One region of the Kitasatospora sp. NPDC048286 genome, then DNA from elsewhere that is predicted to be linked to it. Evidence: riboswitches for the same ligand, from Rfam matches in the RefSeq annotation. Region 1 holds a riboswitch; each other region holds the start of a gene.
What was found. Region 1 has a riboswitch for cobalamin ahead of ACGF13_RS38120 (ABC transporter substrate-binding protein). Riboswitches for the same ligand answer to the same signal wherever they lie in the genome.

Region 1 (4,381 bases):
CACCTCCTCGGGGTCCTCCCAGCCGATCGCCGGCGGCGCCCAGGCCTGGCCCGCGAGCTTCGGATCGTCCACGAGCGGAGCCCAGGCGGTGGCCGGCTCCTCCTTCGGGACCGCCGTCAGGATCAGGTCACGGCCCCGGACCCCCACCTGCGAGCCGGAGCCGAGGTGCAGCAGCCGGCACCGGTCGACGACGCTTCCGTCCAGTGTCTCGCCGAACATCCGCCGCTCCACCGTCCACAGCTGCAGCCCCCAACCCTCCTCGCCCTCCCGGCGGGCGGGCTCCAGCCGCAACCGCGCCCCGGTCGCATCGCTCTCCGCCGTCAGGCACAGCCCGCTCGCCGCGTGCCGGATCCGCGCCTGCCGCGAGGAGTACCGGTCCGCGTACCAGCGCTGCTGCTCGTCGACGCCCCGGTCGGGCGACAGCGTCACCGGCAGCCCCGCGGCCGTTCCGCCGACCACCAGCTCCCTCCGGACCTCGTACTCCATCAACCGCAACTCGAACCGGCCCGACGGCCACTGATCGTCCATGGCCACGAACATTCCACAGCCCCCGTCTGCCCGGCATCCTGCCGTTCGCTTTCGGCCACCGGTACGGGCGGCGGTGACGCACGGCGGGCGATGCGGGACGGCGCCCGGCCGATCTCACCTGCGCGAGGGCCTCAGCACGCCGGGTTCCTCCCCCGATCGGGGGAGGAACCCTTCCCTACTTCGCGTGATGTGTGACCGTCACCCGAAAGCCATGATCGTGTCCTGCCCGGCCCACCGATTCCTCGCCGGGCGTTGACCGGCCCCCACTCCCGTTCCCGGGCTCGTCGGCCTCAGCGAAGACGCGGAGACGCGGAGAGCTCATCATCCGATCATTCGAAGGATCAGCATGACGATGCGAAACACACCCATATCCTCTCTCGTGACCGTCGGAGCTGCGGTGGTTCTGGCCGCGACGCTGACACCGGCGACGGCCTCCGCCACGTCCGGCACCGTCGCCGAGGACCCGATGCGGCCGTACACCCAGCAGACGCTCCGCTGGGGGCACTGCGACGAGCACACGCCGGCCGCTTTCCAGTGCGCGACCGTCAAGGTGCCACTGGACTACGGCAACCCCGACGGCGAGAAGCTCGACGTCGTGGTGAACCGGTTGAAGGCGAGCAGTGCGCAACAACGCCGCGGCGTGCTGCTGTTCAACCCCGGCGGTCCCGGCGCGTCGGGTCTGGGTCTGCCGGTCGCCATGGAGCCGGTCATCCCCCAGGAGGTGAAGGACCGGTACGACCTCGTCGGCTTCGATCCGAGGGGCATCGGGCAGAGCTCCCCCGTCAGCTGCGGTCTGACGCCCGACGAGCTGAACATCGACCGCCCATACCACGCCGAGACCTTCGCGAAGGACGTGCGGTGGGCGCGAACAGTGGCCGACAAGTGCGCCGCCGCGGAAGGCGACAAGCTGCGTCACATCACCACCCGCAACACCGCCCGCGACATGGACCTCATCCGCACCGTCCTGGGCGAGAAGAGGATCTCCTACTACGGGGGCTCTTACGGCACCTATCTCGGCGCCGTCTACCTGCAGATGTTCCCCCAGCGGGCCGACCGGTTCGTGCTGGACAGCGCGGTCGACCCCACCCAGTACGGGCGGGGCACCTTCCAGCAGATGGCGCAGGCGACCGAGCCCGCCTTCACGCGGTGGAGCGAGTGGACCGCGGGGCGGGACACCACGTACCACCTGGGCCGAACCCCGGCCGAAGTCCGCAACACCTTCTGGGACATCGTCGCCCGGGCGGATCGCAAGCCCGTCGACACCGGCGACGGCCCCCTCACCGGCGACGACATCCGCGCCGTGCGCGACATCTTCTTCACGGAGCGGAAGGCCGCCGACTGGATCGCCGAACTGAAGAAGGCCGCCGAGGACGACAAGCCCGCCGCGCCGGCGCCCGCCCCCGAACTCCCCCCGGAGAACGAGCTCGCGGGCCTCTGGGCGGTCATGTGCGGCGACACCGCCGCATCGTGGCCGCGTGACCCCGGGCAGTACCGGCGCGACACCGTGCGCGGCAGGGCCCGGTACCCGCTGTACGGGGACTTCGCGTACGGCATCAAGCCGTGCGCCTTCTGGAAGCCCGGCGCCGAAGCCCCGACCACGGTGGACAACGACGTCCAAGCGCTGATCCTGCAGAACGAGTGGGACTCCCAGACGCCCCTGACCGCCGCCCAGGGCATGCACCGGTCCCTGCGCGGCTCCCGGATGATCACCGTCCTGGGAGGAGAGGGGCACGGCGTCTACGGCAGGGGGTCCTGCGCGGACGAGTCCGCCACGCGCTACCTGACCACGGGCAAGCTCCCGGGGGGCGACCTCACCTGCCAGGCGCCGACCGCCCGATGAACCACCGCCACCGCGGCGCGGCCCCGCCCGCGCTGCGTCGGCGGGAATCCGCAGGTCGTCGCGGCTCCCCCGTCCGCGCCCTGCGGTGCCCGGCCGCTCGCCGGCGGGATCGCGAGCCCTGATATGTTGCCAGCGCCGTGGTGTTCGGGAAACCGGTCGAATTCCGGTGCGGCCCTCGCCACTGTTGCCGCGGAGTTCCGCGGCCCTCGCTGACCGGCTCTGCCGCCGGTCAGGGCCACTGGGCGGGCTGGAAGAGCCGCTTGGGAAGGTCGGCCGCGGCGCGTCGATGCGGAAGCCAGGAGACCGGCCACGGCGCGACATGTTCCACGAGGGTTTTGGAGAACACGTGCCCAGCGGTCTGCCGTACCCGTTTCGATCCATACGTTCCGCACATTCCGTACATTCCGCACGTCCCAGAGGGCCGATACGTGTCGGCCGGGCGGTCGCGGCCGTCCTGTTCACCGGCATGCTCGGCGCCTGCGCGGGCGCCCCGGCTCCCGTCGCGTCCGGCGGGACGGCCGGGAGTGCCGCGCCGGTCGGCGTGGACAACTGCGGGACCACCGTGACGGTCGGCGCGCCGCCCGAGCGGCTGGTGACCCTCAACCAGGGTGCCACCGAGGTGGCCCTGGCCCTCGGCCTGCAGTCCCGCATGGCCGGTACCGCCTACCTCGACGACTCCGTCCCGGAGAAGTGGAAGGCGGCCTACGACTCCGTCCCGGTGCTCTCCAAGGAGTACCCGACGAAGGAGAAGCTCCTCGCGGCCCGTCCCGACTTCCTGTACGCCTCCTACGCCAGCGCGTTCACCGACAAGGTCGCGGGCAGCCGGGAGGAACTGCGCAACCAGGGCATCCCGTCGTACGTGTCCCCGTTCGGCTGCTCGGACAAGAGCAAGGTACCGCCGACGACCTGGCAGGCGATGTGGGGCGAACTGAACGACGTCGCCAAGGTCTTCGGTGTCCCGGAGCGGGCCGTCGCGATCCAGCAGCAGCAGGAGCAGCAGCTTGCCCGGTTCACCGCGACGGCCGCGGGCAAGGGCCTGAAGGTCCTGTGGTACGACTCGGACACCAAGACGCCGTTCGTCGGTGCCGGCCACGGCGGACCTCAACTCGTACTCGATGCCGTGGGCGCCCGCAACGTCTTCGGGGACCTGCCCGGTGGCTGGCAGAACGTGAGCTGGGAGAAGGTCGTCGCGGCGGACCCGGACGCCATCGTGCTCGCGGACGCAGGCTGGGACACCGCCCAGTCCAAGATCGACTACTTGGAGAACGACCCGGTGCTGAGCAAGCTCGGCGCCGTGCAGCGCAAGGCCTTCGTGGTGGTGCCGTTCTCGGAGTCGACTCCCGGCGTGCTGCTCGCCGACGGTGCCGCCCGGGTGTCCGCGGGGCTGGGCCGGCTGCACCCGGGTTCATGACCACCGCGCCCCACCCCGTCGTGCGGTCCTCCGGTCCGGGCCGCGCGACGGCGGCGCTGGCCATCGGTGTGGCCCTGCTGCTGACCACCGTGCTCCTCGGCCTGGCCGTGGGCTCGCAACACGAGCCGGTCCACACCGTGATCGACGTCGTGGTGCGCCGTCTCGGGCTGGGCGACCCGAACGTCACGCTGCTGGACGATCAGATCGTCTGGCAACTGCGGCTCCCCCGGGTTCTGGGAGCGGCTGCCACCGGCGCCGGCCTCGCGGTCTGCGGTGCGGTGTTGCAGACGCTGACCGGGAACGACCTGGCCGATCCCTTCCTGCTCGGGATCTCGGACGGAGCCGCCGCCGGCGCGGTCACCGTGATCGTCCTCGGCGCCGGCGTGTCCGGCGTCGTGGGCACCGGTGCGGTGGCGACGGCGGCCTTCGCCGGTGCCCTGCTCGCCGCCGTCGTCGTCCTGGCACTGGCCGGCGCGCGCACCCGGTCGCTACCGACCGCCCGGACCGTGCTCGCCGGCATCGCGGTGGGACAGATGTGCGGGGCGTACACCTCGTTCGTCGTGATGGTCCTCGGGGACCGCAACGCGGCGCGCGGTGTCATG
Region 2 (4,381 bases), on a different contig from region 1:
GGTGCTGGAGGCCCTTCAGGTAGGCGATGGCGGGGGCGGCGCTGGCGGCGTCCCCCGCCCGGAGCTGGGCCATGATCCCGAGGGCCTGGGAGAACACCGACGTCGCGTAGCCGTAGTTGCCCGGGGCGTCGCAGCCGGTGCTCGGATCGGCCTTCGTGCACACCAGGGCGGCGAGGGCGGCGATCAGGTCGTGGCCGCCGAAGGCGCGCGGGTCGCGTCCGACCACCTCGGCGAGCAGCGCCTCCTTGCCGATCGAGCCGCCGCCGGCGTACTCGGTGCCGATGCCCGTCCAGGTGTTGACGGTGCGCTCGCTCGCGTCCTTGCCCTGCTGGTCCAGGAAGTCGACGATCCCGCGCAGCGCGGCGTCGTCGGTGCCGGTGGCGGCGAGGGCGTAGGCGCCGTCGATGGTGAGGCCGAAGTCGGCGAAGGCCGGGAAGCCCTCGTAGTAGTGGCCGTCGATCAGCCGGGCCGGATCGGTGAGGTAGGCGCTGCCCCTGGCGGCGTCGGGCTTCCGTCCGGCGGGCGGGGTCGGCGTCGTGCCGGCGCCGTCGGGGTTGTGCCGGACGCTGGTGAGGTCGGTGCCGGTCAGGGCCAGGATCGCCTGCTCGGTGGCGGCGGCGTCGGGGTCGGTGGTGGAGGCGTCGGGGCCGAAGCCGCCGTCCTTGTTCTGAAGGGCGGCGAGCCAGGCGGTAGCGGTGGCCCGGTGGGCGCCCTGGCCGGTGGCCTTGAACGCCTGGGCGGCGCTCGCGGTGCTGAGGGTGTCGCCGGGGGCGCCGGCGTACGGGAGGAGGGAGCCGTCGGGCTGCTGGCTCGCCGCGAGCTGGTCGGCGGCCTTCCGCGCGGCCGCTTCGTACCCGGGGGCCGTGCGCAGGGCGAGGACGGCCATGGCGGTGGTGAGCGGGTCGGATTCGCAGTGCTCACCGGCGACGATCATCGATCCGGCGATTCCGCCGTCGGCGCACTGGAGGGCGGTGAAGCGGGCCTGTGCCGCGGCGGGCGGCGTGACGCCGGCGCGCTGGAGGGCGATGACGCCGAGGGACTGGACCCAGGGCGAGGCCGCGCCGAGGAAGTCGCCGGCGGCGGTGCACCTGCCGTTCTCGCCGGCCGCGGTGCAGACGTGGTCGGTGAGCGCGGCGATCAGGTCCCGGCCGCCGAAGGAGCGGGGGTCGCCGCCGGTGCTCTCGGCCACGAGGGCCAGCAGCGCGGCGGCCCTGGTGTCGGGCTGGGCGGTCGGGCCGTCGGGGTACAGGAACGCGTCGGTGCGGGCGGTGAGGAAGGCGAGCACCTTGCGCAGGGCCGGGTCCTGGCTGCCGGAGGCGGCGAGTGCGACGGCGGTGAGGGCGGTCCGGGGGTAGTCCGGTCCGGGGGTGGCCCAGTTCTCCGTGTGGTCGCCGCCGACGAGCTGACCGGCCAGCCACGCGGCGGCGGCCGCCGGGTCGCCGGTGGCGGAGGGCCCGGTCGGGGTGGCGGTCGGGGTCGGGGTCGCCGAGGGCGAGGTGGAGGGCGAGGGGCCGCCGTTCTTGGCCCGCAGGGAGTCCGGGGTGAAGCTCGGCGCCCCGCTGGTGCCGCCGATGTCGGTGCCGCCGTACACCCAGGCCTCGACCTCGCCGGGCTTGGGCTGCTGCGTCCCGGCGCCGAACCGGCTGTAGGACCAGGCCTGTTGGCCGGGTTCGGCGATCCAGTACGACCAGTAGGCGGTGGCCTGCGGGGTGTTGACGCAGGGTTCCTCGGCGGGTGTCGGGTACTGGACGCCGCCGTTGAAGGTTCCGGTGCCGAGCCGGCAGATGAAGGCGGGCCCGTCGTGCTCGGTCCCGGCGGTGGTGAAGCCCGCGTTGTGCAGCAGGTTCATCCCGGTCGTGGGGTGGGCGTCGCAGCCCCGGACGACACCGCCGCCCCAGTGTGTGAAGTCCACGGCGACGATCGCGCCGGTCGTCGCCGTGCACTGCTCGACCGGGTCGGCGGCGGCGGTGCCCGGGTGCCCGAGCAGGACCGTGCCGCAGGCGGCGGCCGCGACGGTGCCTGCGACCACCAGGGACCCGAGGTCCCGGTTTCTGTGACGTGCGCGACTGCTGCTGACCCTCACGACGACTCCCCGGTCGGTCGACGCGGGAGACCACGGCGCAGCCTACGGCCGCCCGTGGACGTGAACACGGGGCCGTCAAGAGCTGCGTCGTAGTCCGCGACGACGCAAGTGCTGTGTGAACAGACCCCCGGTCCAGGCATTCCGGCTCACCCACCGGTGGTGGGTCTACGGTTGCGGGTCAGCGCCGGAGTTGGACCGGCTTCCCCTGAATGCCGAGGGCGAAAAACCGATTCATCAGACCACGGCGTCCGACGGCGAGTCAACGGGTCGTCAGGTAGGTCACACCACCTCGTCGGCCGGTCCGCCGTGCGGTAGCGTCCGCGGTGGCCGAGTGGGGGAACCCGGTGCGACTCCGGGGCTGACGCGCAGCGGTGTGGGGTGGCGGTCGAGCCGTCCCGAGCCCGAATGCCCGCCCGGCCGCGCACCACGGCGAATGCCGGCCCACGCGATCCGGGCGGCGACCGCTCCGGCAGTCGCGCGCTCCCGAACGGACGCCGGGCCTCCGGGGCAGGGTCGGCGCCCGCCACCCCAAGGAGCCTGACCCGTGCCCCTCCCCACCCCGAAGCGGACCACCCCGGCCCGTGCCGCCTCCGCGGCCACCGTCGCCCTGACGGCCGGAGCCCTGCTGCTGACCGCCGTCCCCGCCCACGCGACGGCCACCCCGACCCAGATAGCCACCTCCAAGAGCACCGGCGTCACCTACCTGAAGTCCCTCCAGGCCGCCGACGGCAGCTACGCCACCGGCGGGCTCTCCAACGAGTGGGCCTTCAGCGCGCTGGCGGCCGCCGGCACCGCCGCGGCGGACGTCACCCCCGGCGGTGACACCACCAAGAACGCCCGCCTGGTGTACCGCAACCAGCTCGCCGCCGCCGGCTGGCCCGGCGGCTCGCCGGTGGTCACCGACTACGAGCGCGGCATCCTCAACTCCTACGCGGCCGGCATCGACCCGGCCCGGGTCGGCCCCGGCCGCAACCTGATCGCCGACGCGGTCGCCTACTGGCAGAGTGCCGAGCCCGGCTACTACGGCCCGTCCGCCAACTTCAACGGCACCGTCTTCGGCCTGCTCGCCCTGGCCGGGGCGAAGACCCAGGCCGGCGCCCAGCGCGCCCCGCAGGCCCTGCTGAACGCCTCCGTCACCGCCGTGCGCGCCAACCAGCACAACGACGGCGGCTGGAACTACAGCAAGGCCGCGGGCGACCCGACCGCGCTCGCCCAGGGCAGCGACATCGACATGACCGGCGCGGCCATGGCCTCGCTGTGCGCCGGCGGCGTGCCCAACACCGATCCCGCGATCGTCGCCGCCAAGAACTTCCTCAAGGGCAAGCTCGCCTCGTCCGGGGCGTTCAACGCCATGTTCGGCGTGAACACCGACTCCAACGGCTGGGCCGTGTCCGGCCTCAACGCCTGCGGCATCAACCCCCAGGGCGCCGACTTCACCAGCGGCACCGGCAAGACCCCGGTCGACTTCCTCATCGCCCAGCAGTTCAAGCCCGGCGGCGGCTTCAAGTACCTGCCCACCGACACCACCCCGTCCCCCTACGCCTCCGTGGACGGGCTGCGCGCCGTCGCCGGGGCCGGGTTCACCGCCACGCCGCCGGCCCCGACCACCGCGGGCGAACCCACCTGGGCCGCCACCACCGGCTTCACCGCCGGCACCGCCGCCAGGCTCGCCCTGGTCGTCGACGACGGCACCGGCACGCCCAAGGTCTGCGCCGTCACCCTCACCCCGACCGGCACCACCGCGACCCTCGGTGACGTCCTCGACGCGGCAGGCAGCGCCACCCCGGGCGGCTGCGTCACCTCCGTCACGCCGTCCACCGGCGGCGGCACCGTCACCGCGCTCAACGGCACGGCCAACAGCGGCTCGTTCACCTGGCAGGTCAGCCTGGACGGCGGCGCCGTGACCGGCGCCACCCGGGCCACCACGGTCCACCTCGGCGACACCGTCTCGCTGCGCTACGGCAGCTGACCGCACGGCGCCGGAGGGGAGCCGACCACGGGTCGCCTCCCCTCCGGCGGGGCAGAACCATGACGGCCCGACGGATCCGCCGCCGGACCACAGGACAGGGGGAACGGATGCCGACGGGTGTTTCCGGATGGGTGGCAGGCGGCTACGTGGCCTTGGTCGGCGGGCTGGCCGTCCTGGGCGGGCTGACGGAGAACGGGCGCTACTACCTCGCGTCGATCGTCCTCACCCTTCCCGTCGGCCTCGTCGCGCTGGCCGCCCTCTACCTCGCACGAGGGGTGCTGACCGGCATCGGCGGACTGTTCACCGAGACCACACTGCCGAACGGCGAG
Region 3 (4,381 bases), on a different contig from region 1:
GTGGATCCGGGCGCGAACCTCCCCCCGCCCGTCGCGGGCTCGGGCCGGATGGAGCCGCTCGATCTCGAAGTCCGAGGGTGGCTCACCACCGGGACCGACGTCGATGTACATGCGGACGCCCACCCGGCCCTGGAACGTCACATTGTGCGAGCGGTCCGTGGGGGTGTCCGTCTGTGCCCAGATGACGCCGTATCGCTCCCCGGCGGCGGCGTCCCCGGGCACCCGGATGGTGGCGCGTACTCGCACCGTTTCGGAGGCCGCCAGCTCAAGGTCCGCCGTGTCGAGTGACGTCCAGCCGGTCAGCTCGTTGGGGGTGCGCTCCGGCGCGAAGGTGAACTCACCCTTCGCGATGGTGGCCGCCGCGGCGTAGACGTTGACGTGCATCGGCGTGGACGACTCGTTGGTGACCTCCACCCGCCGCTCGATGGTCGAGCCGGGCGCGACGTGGTCGACGATGTAGGCGTGCGCCCTGGGATCCGCACGGCGGCTTTCCGGAGCGTCGAGCAGCTTGATACCGATGGTCTTCCCCGCGGCCGGGTCCCGGGGGGAGGACAACCCGGGTGCCGCATGCCCCGCTGCCGGCATCACCCCGGCCGCCTGTACGAGGGCCAGCGCCAGCAGCAGAACCCCGCACCGGCGCGCGCCCTTCATTCCATCAGGCAACGGACTGGGTCAGCGTTCCGGTGTAGATCCCGCCGACGGCGCTGGGGGGCACGTTGACGGAGATTGTCGGGTTCCAGGACGCGGTGTTGTCTCCGACACCGGCGCTCCCGGTGAGCACCGTCTGCGCGCTGTTGCTCAGCGTCACGTTCGTTGGAGTGGCGGTGATGGTACCGGTCGTCGTCACCGTCCCGACCGTGTAGGTGGCGTCGGTGGCGGCGATCGTCGTCACACCGTTTGTGAAGTCCGTCTCCGCTGCGGTCACCGTCCAGGAGGCCGAGGCGAGGGCGCGATCGTCGGTGACGGTACAGGGCCCGATCGGCGCGCTGATGACGGTGCCGGGCGCTCCCGAGCCGAGGTTGGCACTGGCCGGTACCGTCAGCGTCAACGCGCCGGACGTGACGGCGAACGTGACTGTGGTGCTGGGGTCGGCCGCCGCGACGGCGAGGCCCGGCTGGACCGCGACGAGAGTCACGGCTGCGGCCGCGATGGACATGATTCGTGCAAGCACAATTGCTCCCGAAGTAGCTGCCCGCCAACGGACACTGGCAGACGTGGCGTCAGGGAATCGGGCGCGGCCCTGTTCACGCAAGCCGACGCGCGCCACACTCCGCCACACGAATGACCCCGTTTCAGCCGGATCGAAGCCCAGCCCGCGACACGCGGGGTGCGGTGCGGGCCGTTCCGTACGGTCTCCTTCGACGGCCGCGGCTCGGCACGCCGGGACCGCCGCGCCCTCACCCCCCACCAAAGCCCGGAGCGCACGGCCGGCCGGGCCCGCTCGGTGGCACAGGTCAGCGGGCCTCAGGGCGGGCACAACGCGCAGACGGCGCCCTCTGGACTTACTAGGACGTCCAACTATATGGCCGACGGCAGGTCCGCGGTGTCAGGGAAGCCGGTGTGAGTCCGGCACGGTCCCGCCACTGTGACCGGGGAGTTCGTCCTCGTGAGGGACGGCCACTGGCAGCCAGCCGGGAAGGCCTGAGGGCGTGCGGTGATCCGGGAGTCAGGATACCGGCCGCGGGTGATCCGTGTTTTCCACGAGGATGGAGACGACACGCATGACTCCGGGCTGCTCCCGTTCCACTGCTCCTGGCTGTCCTGTGCCGACGACTGCCGGGGCCCAACCGCTCTGACGGATCGTCATGCCACCGCCACCGTGACGTCGCGCGGCCGCACCACCGTGCGCCCGCCCGTCGGCGGCGGCCTCCATTCCTCCTCTCCCCGACCCTGTCGAGAGTAGGAACCGATGGTCCGTGAACTGACCCACTTCGTCGGCGGCAAGCGCGTCGCCGGGACGTCCGGCCGCTTCGGCGACGTGTACGACCCCAACACCGGCCGGGTGCAGGCCCGGGTGCCGCTGGCCGACCGCGCCGAGGTCGAGGCGGTGATCGCCGACGCCGCGCAGGCCCAGCCCGCGTGGGCGGCCTGGAACCCGCAGCGGCGGGCGCGGGTGCTGCTGCGCTTCCTGCAACTGGTCGAGCAGGAGAAGGAGGAACTGGCCCGGCTGCTGTCCGCCGAGCACGGCAAGACCGTGGCCGACGCCCACGGCGACATCCAACGCGGCCTGGAGGTCGTGGAGTTCGCCGCCGGGATCCCGCACCTGCTGAAGGGCGAGTTCAGCGACAACGCCGGCACCGGCATCGACGTCTACTCGATGCGCCAGCCGCTCGGCGTCGTCGCCGGCATCACGCCGTTCAACTTCCCCGCGATGATCCCGCTCTGGAAGGCCGCACCCGCGCTGGCCTGCGGCAACGCCTTCGTCCTCAAGCCCTCCGAGCGCGACCCCTCGGTGCCGCTGCGACTGGCCGAGCTGTTCCTGGAGGCCGGGCTGCCGCCGGGCGTGCTCAACGTGGTCAACGGCGGCAAGGAGGCCGTGGACACCCTGCTGGGGGACCCGCGGGTCGAGGCGCTCGGTTTCGTCGGCTCCACGCCGATCGCCCAGTACGTGTACGCGACCGCCGCTGCGCACGGGAAGCGGGCGCAGTGCTTCGGCGGCGCCAAGAACCACATGATCGTGATGCCGGACGCCGACCTCGACCAGGCCGCCGACGCGCTGGTCGGCGCCGGCTACGGCTCGGCCGGGGAACGCTGCATGGCGATCTCGGTCGCCGTACCGGTGGGCGAGGAGACCGCGGACGCCCTGGTGGCGAAGCTGGTCGAGCGGATCGCCGGGCTCAAGGTCGGCCGCTCGGACGACCCGGCGGCGGACTTCGGCCCGCTGGTGGGCCGCGACGCGCTGGGCCGCGTCCGCGACCACCTGGACCTCGGCGTCCGGGAGGGCGCCGAACTCGTCGTGGACGGAAGGGACTTCCGCCTCCCCGGCCACGAGGACGGCTACTTCCTCGGCGCCTCCCTGTTCGACCGGGTCACCCCGGACATGCGGATCTACCAGGAGGAGATCTTCGGCCCGGTGCTCACCGTCGTCCGCGCCGCCGACTACGAGGAGGCGCTGCGGCTGCCCAGCGAGCACCAGTACGGCAACGGCGTGGCCATCTACACCCGGGACGGCGACACCGCCCGTGACTTCACCCGCCGGGTGAACACCGGCATGGTCGGCGTCAACGTGCCCATCCCGGTCCCGATCGCCTACCACACCTTCGGCGGCTGGAAGCGCTCCGCCTTCGGCGACCTCAACCAGCACGGGCCGGACTCGATCCGCTTCTACACCCGCACCCGCACCGTCACCTCGCGCTGGCCCTCCGGGGTCAAGGAGGGCGCGAGCTTCACCATGCCGACGATGAGCTGAGGCGGGCCGTGCACACGCAACTGACCGACGATCAACTCGCCATCGTCGAGACGACCCGGGCCTTCGCCCGCGAGCACCTCGCACCGAACGCCGTCGAGTGGGACCAGGCCAAGCACTTCCCGGTGGACGTGCTGCGCAAGGCGGCGGAGGTCGGCCTGGCCGGCGTCTACGTCGGCGAGGAGTCCGGCGGATCCGGGCTCACCCGCGCCGACGGCGTGCTCGTCTTCGAGGCGCTGGCGACCGGCTGCCCCTCGATCGCCGCCTACCTGTCCATCCACAACATGGTCGCCTGGATGATCGACCGCTACGGCGACGACGCCCAGCGCGCCCGGTGGCTGGCTGGTCTCTGCACGATGGAGACCCCCGCCAGCTACTGCCTCACCGAGCCGGGCGCCGGCTCGGACGCCGCCGCGCTCACCACCCGGGCCCGCCGGGACGGGGACGCCTGGGTGCTCGACGGCGTCAAGCAGTTCATCTCCGGCGCCGGCGCCTCCGAGGTCTACCTGGTGATGGCCCGCACCGGCGGCCCGGGGGCCGACGGGGTGTCCGCCTTCGTCGTCCGACGGAACGACCCCGGCGTCTCGTTCGGGCCGAACGAGCGGAAGATGGGCTGGAACGCCCAGCCCACCCGGCAGGTGCTCCTCGACGGGGTGCGCCTGCCCGCCGACCGCCTGCTCGGCGCGGAGGGCGAGGGCTTCCGGATCGCCATGAGCGGGCTGAACGGGGGCCGACTCGGCATCGCCGCCTGCTCGCTCGGCGGCGCGCAGGACGCCCTGGAGCGCGCCACCGGCTACCTGGCGGACCGCGAGGCGTTCGGCGCCCGGCTCCTGCACTCCCAGGCCCTGCAGTTCCGACTCGCCGACATGGCGACGGAGTTGGAGGCGGCCAGGGCGCTGGTATGGCGGGCGGCGGCCGCCCTGGACCGGGGCGATCCCCGGGCGCCCCAGCTGTGCGCGATGGCCAAGCGCTACG
Region 4 (4,381 bases), on a different contig from region 1:
GTTGATCACGATCACCTCGGGGTCGCGCTCCACCACGCTCTCCCAGCCGGCCGTGAGCCAGGTGTCGGTGAGGTCGCCCATGACGTTGGTCCCGCCGGCCTTGGCGATGATCTCGTTGGCGGCGGCGAACTTCCCGGCGGTGTACGGCTTGTCCTGCCCGCTGTCGTACAGGAAGACGGACGGGCGGCGCTCGGGCTGCGGGACGGCGGCGATCCGCGCCTTGAAGTCGGCGATCAGCTTGTCGGCGCGGTCCTTGACGTCGAAGACCTCGCCGAGGTTGGCCAGGTCGGTGTAGAGCGCCTCCAGCGGGTCCATCACGCCGCGCTCGGTGCCCTTGCCGCTGCGGCAGGACTCGCTGAGCACGTACGAGTCGATGCCGAGCGCCTTGAGGGTCTGCGGGGTGACGCCGCGGCCCTCGTCGAAGCCGTAGTGCCAGCCGGCGAAGACCAGGTCGGCCTTGGCGTCCAGGGCGATCTCCTTGGTGATGATCTGCTTGGAGAGCCACTTCGCCTGCTGGTAGCCGTCCTTCCAGGCGACCTGGTCGATCTTCCCCTTGTCGTCGGGCATCACGTAGCCGGCCATCCGGTCGGCGAGGCCCAGGGAGAGCATCAGTTCGGTGATGCCGACGTCGTTGGTCACCACCCGGGCGGGCTTCCGGTCGAAGGTGAGCTTCTCGCCGCAGTTGTCCACCGTCACCGGGTAGTGGGCGGAGGCGGTGGCGGTCTCCTTGGGGGCGATCTCGGCCCCGCAGGCGGTGAGTCCGAGGGTGAGCAGGGCGGTGGCGGCAACGGCCTTGGTGCGCACGGTGGTTCCTCTGGGCAGGGGGGCGGATCAGGCGGGGCGGTCGAGACGGTCGAACAGCAGCTGGAGGGCGCCGCTCTCCGGGTGCCGCACCGGGGTGGCCCGGACGCCGAACACCTCGGCCAGCAGGGCGGGTCGGAGCACCTCCTCGGGCGTGCCGGAGGCGACGATCCGGCCGGCCCGCAGCACGTACAGCAGGTCGCAGTGACCCGCGGCCAGGTTGAGGTCGTGCAGCGCGGTGAGCACCGTCGGGCCGGCCTCGCGGGCGAGCGCCAGCACCTCCAACTGGTGGGCGATGTCGAGGTGGTTGGTGGGTTCGTCCAGCACCAGCAGGCGCGGCTCCTGGACCAGGGCGCGGGCGAACAGCACCCGCTGCTTCTCGCCCCCGGACAGGCTCAGGAAGCCGCGCTCGGCCAGGTGTCCGGCCCGGACCTTGCGCAGCGCCTCGGCGCAGCGCTCGGCGTCCCCGTCGGTGGGGGCGCCGAAGCCGCGGCGGTGCGGCAGCCGGCCCATCGCGACCACCTCGGCGACGGTGAAGTCGAACTCGGCGGAGTGCTCCTGGGTCAGCGCGGCCACCCGGCGGGCCGCCTCGCGGGCGGTGAGGGCGTGCAGGTCGTCGCCGGCCAGCCGGACCGCGCCGCCGGCCGGCTTCAGCACCCGGTAGACGCAGCGCAGCAGCGTCGACTTGCCGCTGCCGTTCGGGCCGATGAGCCCGACCACCTGTCCGGCGGCGGCCGCCAGGCTCACCTCGTGGACCAGCCGGGTGCCGGCCAGCTCCACCGAGGCGGCGTCGACGGCGAGGTCCTGGGCGTGCGCGGCCACGGCGGCCGCCTCGGTCACGTCGGTCACCGGGTGCCTCCGAAGGACTGGCCGCGGCGCCGCATCATCAGCAGGAAGGCGGGCACGCCGAGCACCGCGGTGAACACCCCGACGGGCAGTTCGGCGGGCGCCAGCAGGGTGCGCGAGGCGATGTCCACCCAGACCAGCAGCAGGGCCCCGGCGAGCGGGGCGATCACCAGCACCCGGCGGTGCCCGGCGCCGACCAGCATCCGGGCCAGGTGCGGCATCAGCAGCCCGACGAAGCCGATCGCCCCGCTGACCGCGACCACGGTGCCGGTGACGGCGGCGGTCACCACGAACAGCTCGCGGCGCAGCCGGTCCGGGTCCACGCCGAGCGAGGCGGAGGTCTCGTCGCCCATCGCGAGCGCGTCCAGTCGTCCGGCGGCGCAGGCCAGGTAGGCGAGGCCGGCCAGGACGGTGACGGCGGCGATCGGCACCGAGCCCCAGGTGGCGCCGCCGAGGCTGCCGAGCAGCCACATCATGGCGTCCCGGGCGGCCTCGCCGCGGTCGGCGGCGAAGACCATCAGGGTGGTGGCGGCGGAGAACCCGTAGGACAGGGCGGTGCCGGTGAGCACCAGGCGCAGCGGGGTGAGCCCGAACGCGGTGCGGGCGGCGAGGTAGACCAGCGTCATGGCGGCCAGGGCGGAGCCGAAGGCGGAGGCGGAGATCGCCCACACGCCGAGCGAGGCGAAGGCGCCGAACAGCAGGACGGCGTTGGCGCCGACGGCCGCGCCGGAGGAGATGCCGAGGACGAAGGGGTCGGCCAGCGCGTTGCGCACCAGGGCCTGGACGGCGACGCCGCAGGCGGCCAGTCCGGCGCCGACCACGGCGGCCAGCACGGTGCGCGGCAGCCGGATCTCCCAGACGATCGCGTACGCGGCCGCCTCGTCCGCCTCCAGCCGACCGTCCGTCAGCCCGGCGCCCAGCAGCCGCAGCACCCGGGGCAGGCCGAGCCCGGAGGAGCCGAGGGCGACCCCGCAGACCAGCGAGAGCAGGAGGGCGGCGCCGAGGCCGGCGGCGAGCGGGACGACGGGTATGCGACGAGTGGGCGGGCCGACTGCCCGGTCTGCGGGTGCGCGGTTCACGGGTGCGCCTTGCCTCGGGCCGGGGTGCGCCGGGGCGGGCGCGGGCCGGGGCGTGCCGGGGCGCCGTTCCCCTCGCAGTCCACGGCGAGTTGTCGGGAGTTCGGCGGCCGAGGGCGATCGGGCTGGCGCGGCCGTACGGGCTGGTACGGGCCGTGCTCACCGTTGCGGGTCAGCGCCGGATTCACACCGGACTTCCCCCTCGGACGCCCTGGCAGCATAACAGCCACTCAGGGCAGGCAACCCTTACCGGCCGGGGATCGGGCGTGAACGCACGACCGCCCCCGTCCGGTGGTCCGGACGGGGGCGGTCGGGTGGCGACGCGTCAGGCTCAGGCCTGCTTGGTCTCCCAGAAGATCTTGTCGACCTCGGCGATCAGGTCCAGCAGGGCCTGGCCGGTGGCCGGGTCGGTGGACGCCTTGGCGGCCGAGGCGGCCTTCAGGGTGTCGTTGATCAGCTGGTGCAGCTGCGGGTACTTCTCGAAGTGCGGGGCCTTGAAGTAGTCGCTCCACAGCACCGAGATGTGGTGCTTGACGGCCTCGGCGCGCTGCTCCTTGATGATGATGGCGCGGGCGCGGAAGTGCGGGTCCTCGTTGGCCTGGTACTTCTCCTGGGTGGCCTTGACGGACTCGGCCTCGAGCTTGGCCTGCGCGGGGTCGTACACGCCGCAGGGCAGGTCGCAGTGGGCGTGGGCGGTGGCGCGCGGTGCAAACAGACGAGAGAACATGGGAGTCCTTCCTTAGATCGTCTTCCCGCGCCCGAGATTACCCTTCCGCCCTCCCGGTTTCGCGATCGGGCGGCGGGCCTAGGGCGAAAGACGGACCCGGAACCGGGGTATTCCGGACATCGGAGCGCTGACGGCCCGTACGGCAGACTGGGGGACGGGCGGAGCGGGAGGAGGAGTCGTGGCGCGGAGCACGCGACCGGAGGACGTCGGAGCCGGGGACCGGGGCGGAGTGCTGCCGTTCGGGCTGGTCGACGTGGCGGGGCCGTCGATGGTCCCGACCCTGCGCGAGGGCGACCGGCTGCTGGTCCGGTACGGCGCGCCGATCCGGCCGGGCGCGGTGGTGGTCTTCCGGCACCCGTTCCAGCAGGACCTGCTGGTGGTGAAGCGGGCCGCCGAGCGCCGGCCCAAGGGCTGGTGGCTGCTGTCCGACAACCGCCCGGTGGACAGCGACAGCCGCAGCTACGGCGCCGTCCCGGACGAGCTGGTGCTCGGCCGGGTGCTGCTGCGGCTGAGCCCGAGCCCGGCCTGGCTGGCGCCGGGGCGCCGGCTGGAGCGGCTGCTGCTCACCCCGCGGCTGGCCCGGGTGCCGGGCCTGGCCCGCCGGCTCGGCGCCTGGGTGGAGGAGGTCTGAGGCCCCGGGGCCCCGAACTCCCGGGGCCCCGAACTCCCCAGGCCCTGAGTTCGCGAGGGCCTGAGTTCGCGAGGGCCTAGGCCCGGGCCGCGGCCTCCGCCTCCTGGCGCTTGCGGGCCCGGTAGGCGGCCACGTTGGCGCGGGTCGCGCAGCGGTCCGAGCAGTAGCGGCGGGAGCGGTTGGTCGAGGTGTCCAGGTAGGCGTTGCGGCAGGGCGCGGCCTGGCAGATGCCGAGCCGGTCGGCGCCCAGCTCGGTCAGGTGGACGGCCAGGCCCATGCAGGCGACCGCGGTGTAGTGCG

Region 2: it holds a riboswitch for cobalamin, as region 1 does, so the genes downstream of both, ACGF13_RS20505 (prenyltransferase/squalene oxidase repeat-containing protein) here and ACGF13_RS38120 (ABC transporter substrate-binding protein) in region 1, are expected to answer to the same signal.
Region 3: it holds a riboswitch for cobalamin, as region 1 does, so the genes downstream of both, ACGF13_RS20460 (CoA-acylating methylmalonate-semialdehyde dehydrogenase) here and ACGF13_RS38120 (ABC transporter substrate-binding protein) in region 1, are expected to answer to the same signal.
Region 4: it holds a riboswitch for cobalamin, as region 1 does, so the genes downstream of both, ACGF13_RS13575 (FecCD family ABC transporter permease) here and ACGF13_RS38120 (ABC transporter substrate-binding protein) in region 1, are expected to answer to the same signal.

What each region holds. Positions count from the first base shown of each region.
Region 1 covers NZ_JBICZE010000025.1:52,737-57,117, forward strand. The annotation lists gene ACGF13_RS38110 (hypothetical protein) at 1-528, opposite strand, end outside; gene ACGF13_RS38115 (alpha/beta hydrolase) at 881-2,368, shown strand; cobalamin riboswitch at 2,490-2,695, shown strand; gene ACGF13_RS38120 (ABC transporter substrate-binding protein) at 2,835-3,779, shown strand; gene ACGF13_RS38125 (FecCD family ABC transporter permease) at 3,776-4,381, shown strand, end outside.
Region 2 covers NZ_JBICZE010000008.1:80,225-84,605, reverse strand. The annotation lists gene ACGF13_RS20505 (prenyltransferase/squalene oxidase repeat-containing protein) at 1-2,029, opposite strand, end outside; cobalamin riboswitch at 2,197-2,327, opposite strand; cobalamin riboswitch at 2,418-2,494, shown strand; gene ACGF13_RS20500 (hypothetical protein) at 2,691-4,052, shown strand; gene ACGF13_RS20495 (hypothetical protein) at 4,160-4,381, shown strand, end outside.
Region 3 covers NZ_JBICZE010000008.1:71,197-75,577, forward strand. The annotation lists gene ACGF13_RS20450 (peptidase) at 1-651, opposite strand, end outside; gene ACGF13_RS20455 (hypothetical protein) at 656-1,156, opposite strand; cobalamin riboswitch at 1,507-1,698, shown strand; gene ACGF13_RS20460 (CoA-acylating methylmalonate-semialdehyde dehydrogenase) at 1,910-3,409, shown strand; gene ACGF13_RS20465 (acyl-CoA dehydrogenase family protein) at 3,418-4,381, shown strand, end outside.
Region 4 covers NZ_JBICZE010000005.1:222,944-227,324, reverse strand. The annotation lists gene ACGF13_RS13585 (ABC transporter substrate-binding protein) at 1-804, opposite strand, end outside; gene ACGF13_RS13580 (ABC transporter ATP-binding protein) at 832-1,641, opposite strand; gene ACGF13_RS13575 (FecCD family ABC transporter permease) at 1,647-2,726, opposite strand; cobalamin riboswitch at 2,817-2,966, opposite strand; gene sodN (superoxide dismutase, Ni) at 3,055-3,450, opposite strand; gene sodX (nickel-type superoxide dismutase maturation protease) at 3,719-4,081, shown strand; gene ACGF13_RS13560 (CGNR zinc finger domain-containing protein) at 4,158-4,381, opposite strand, start outside.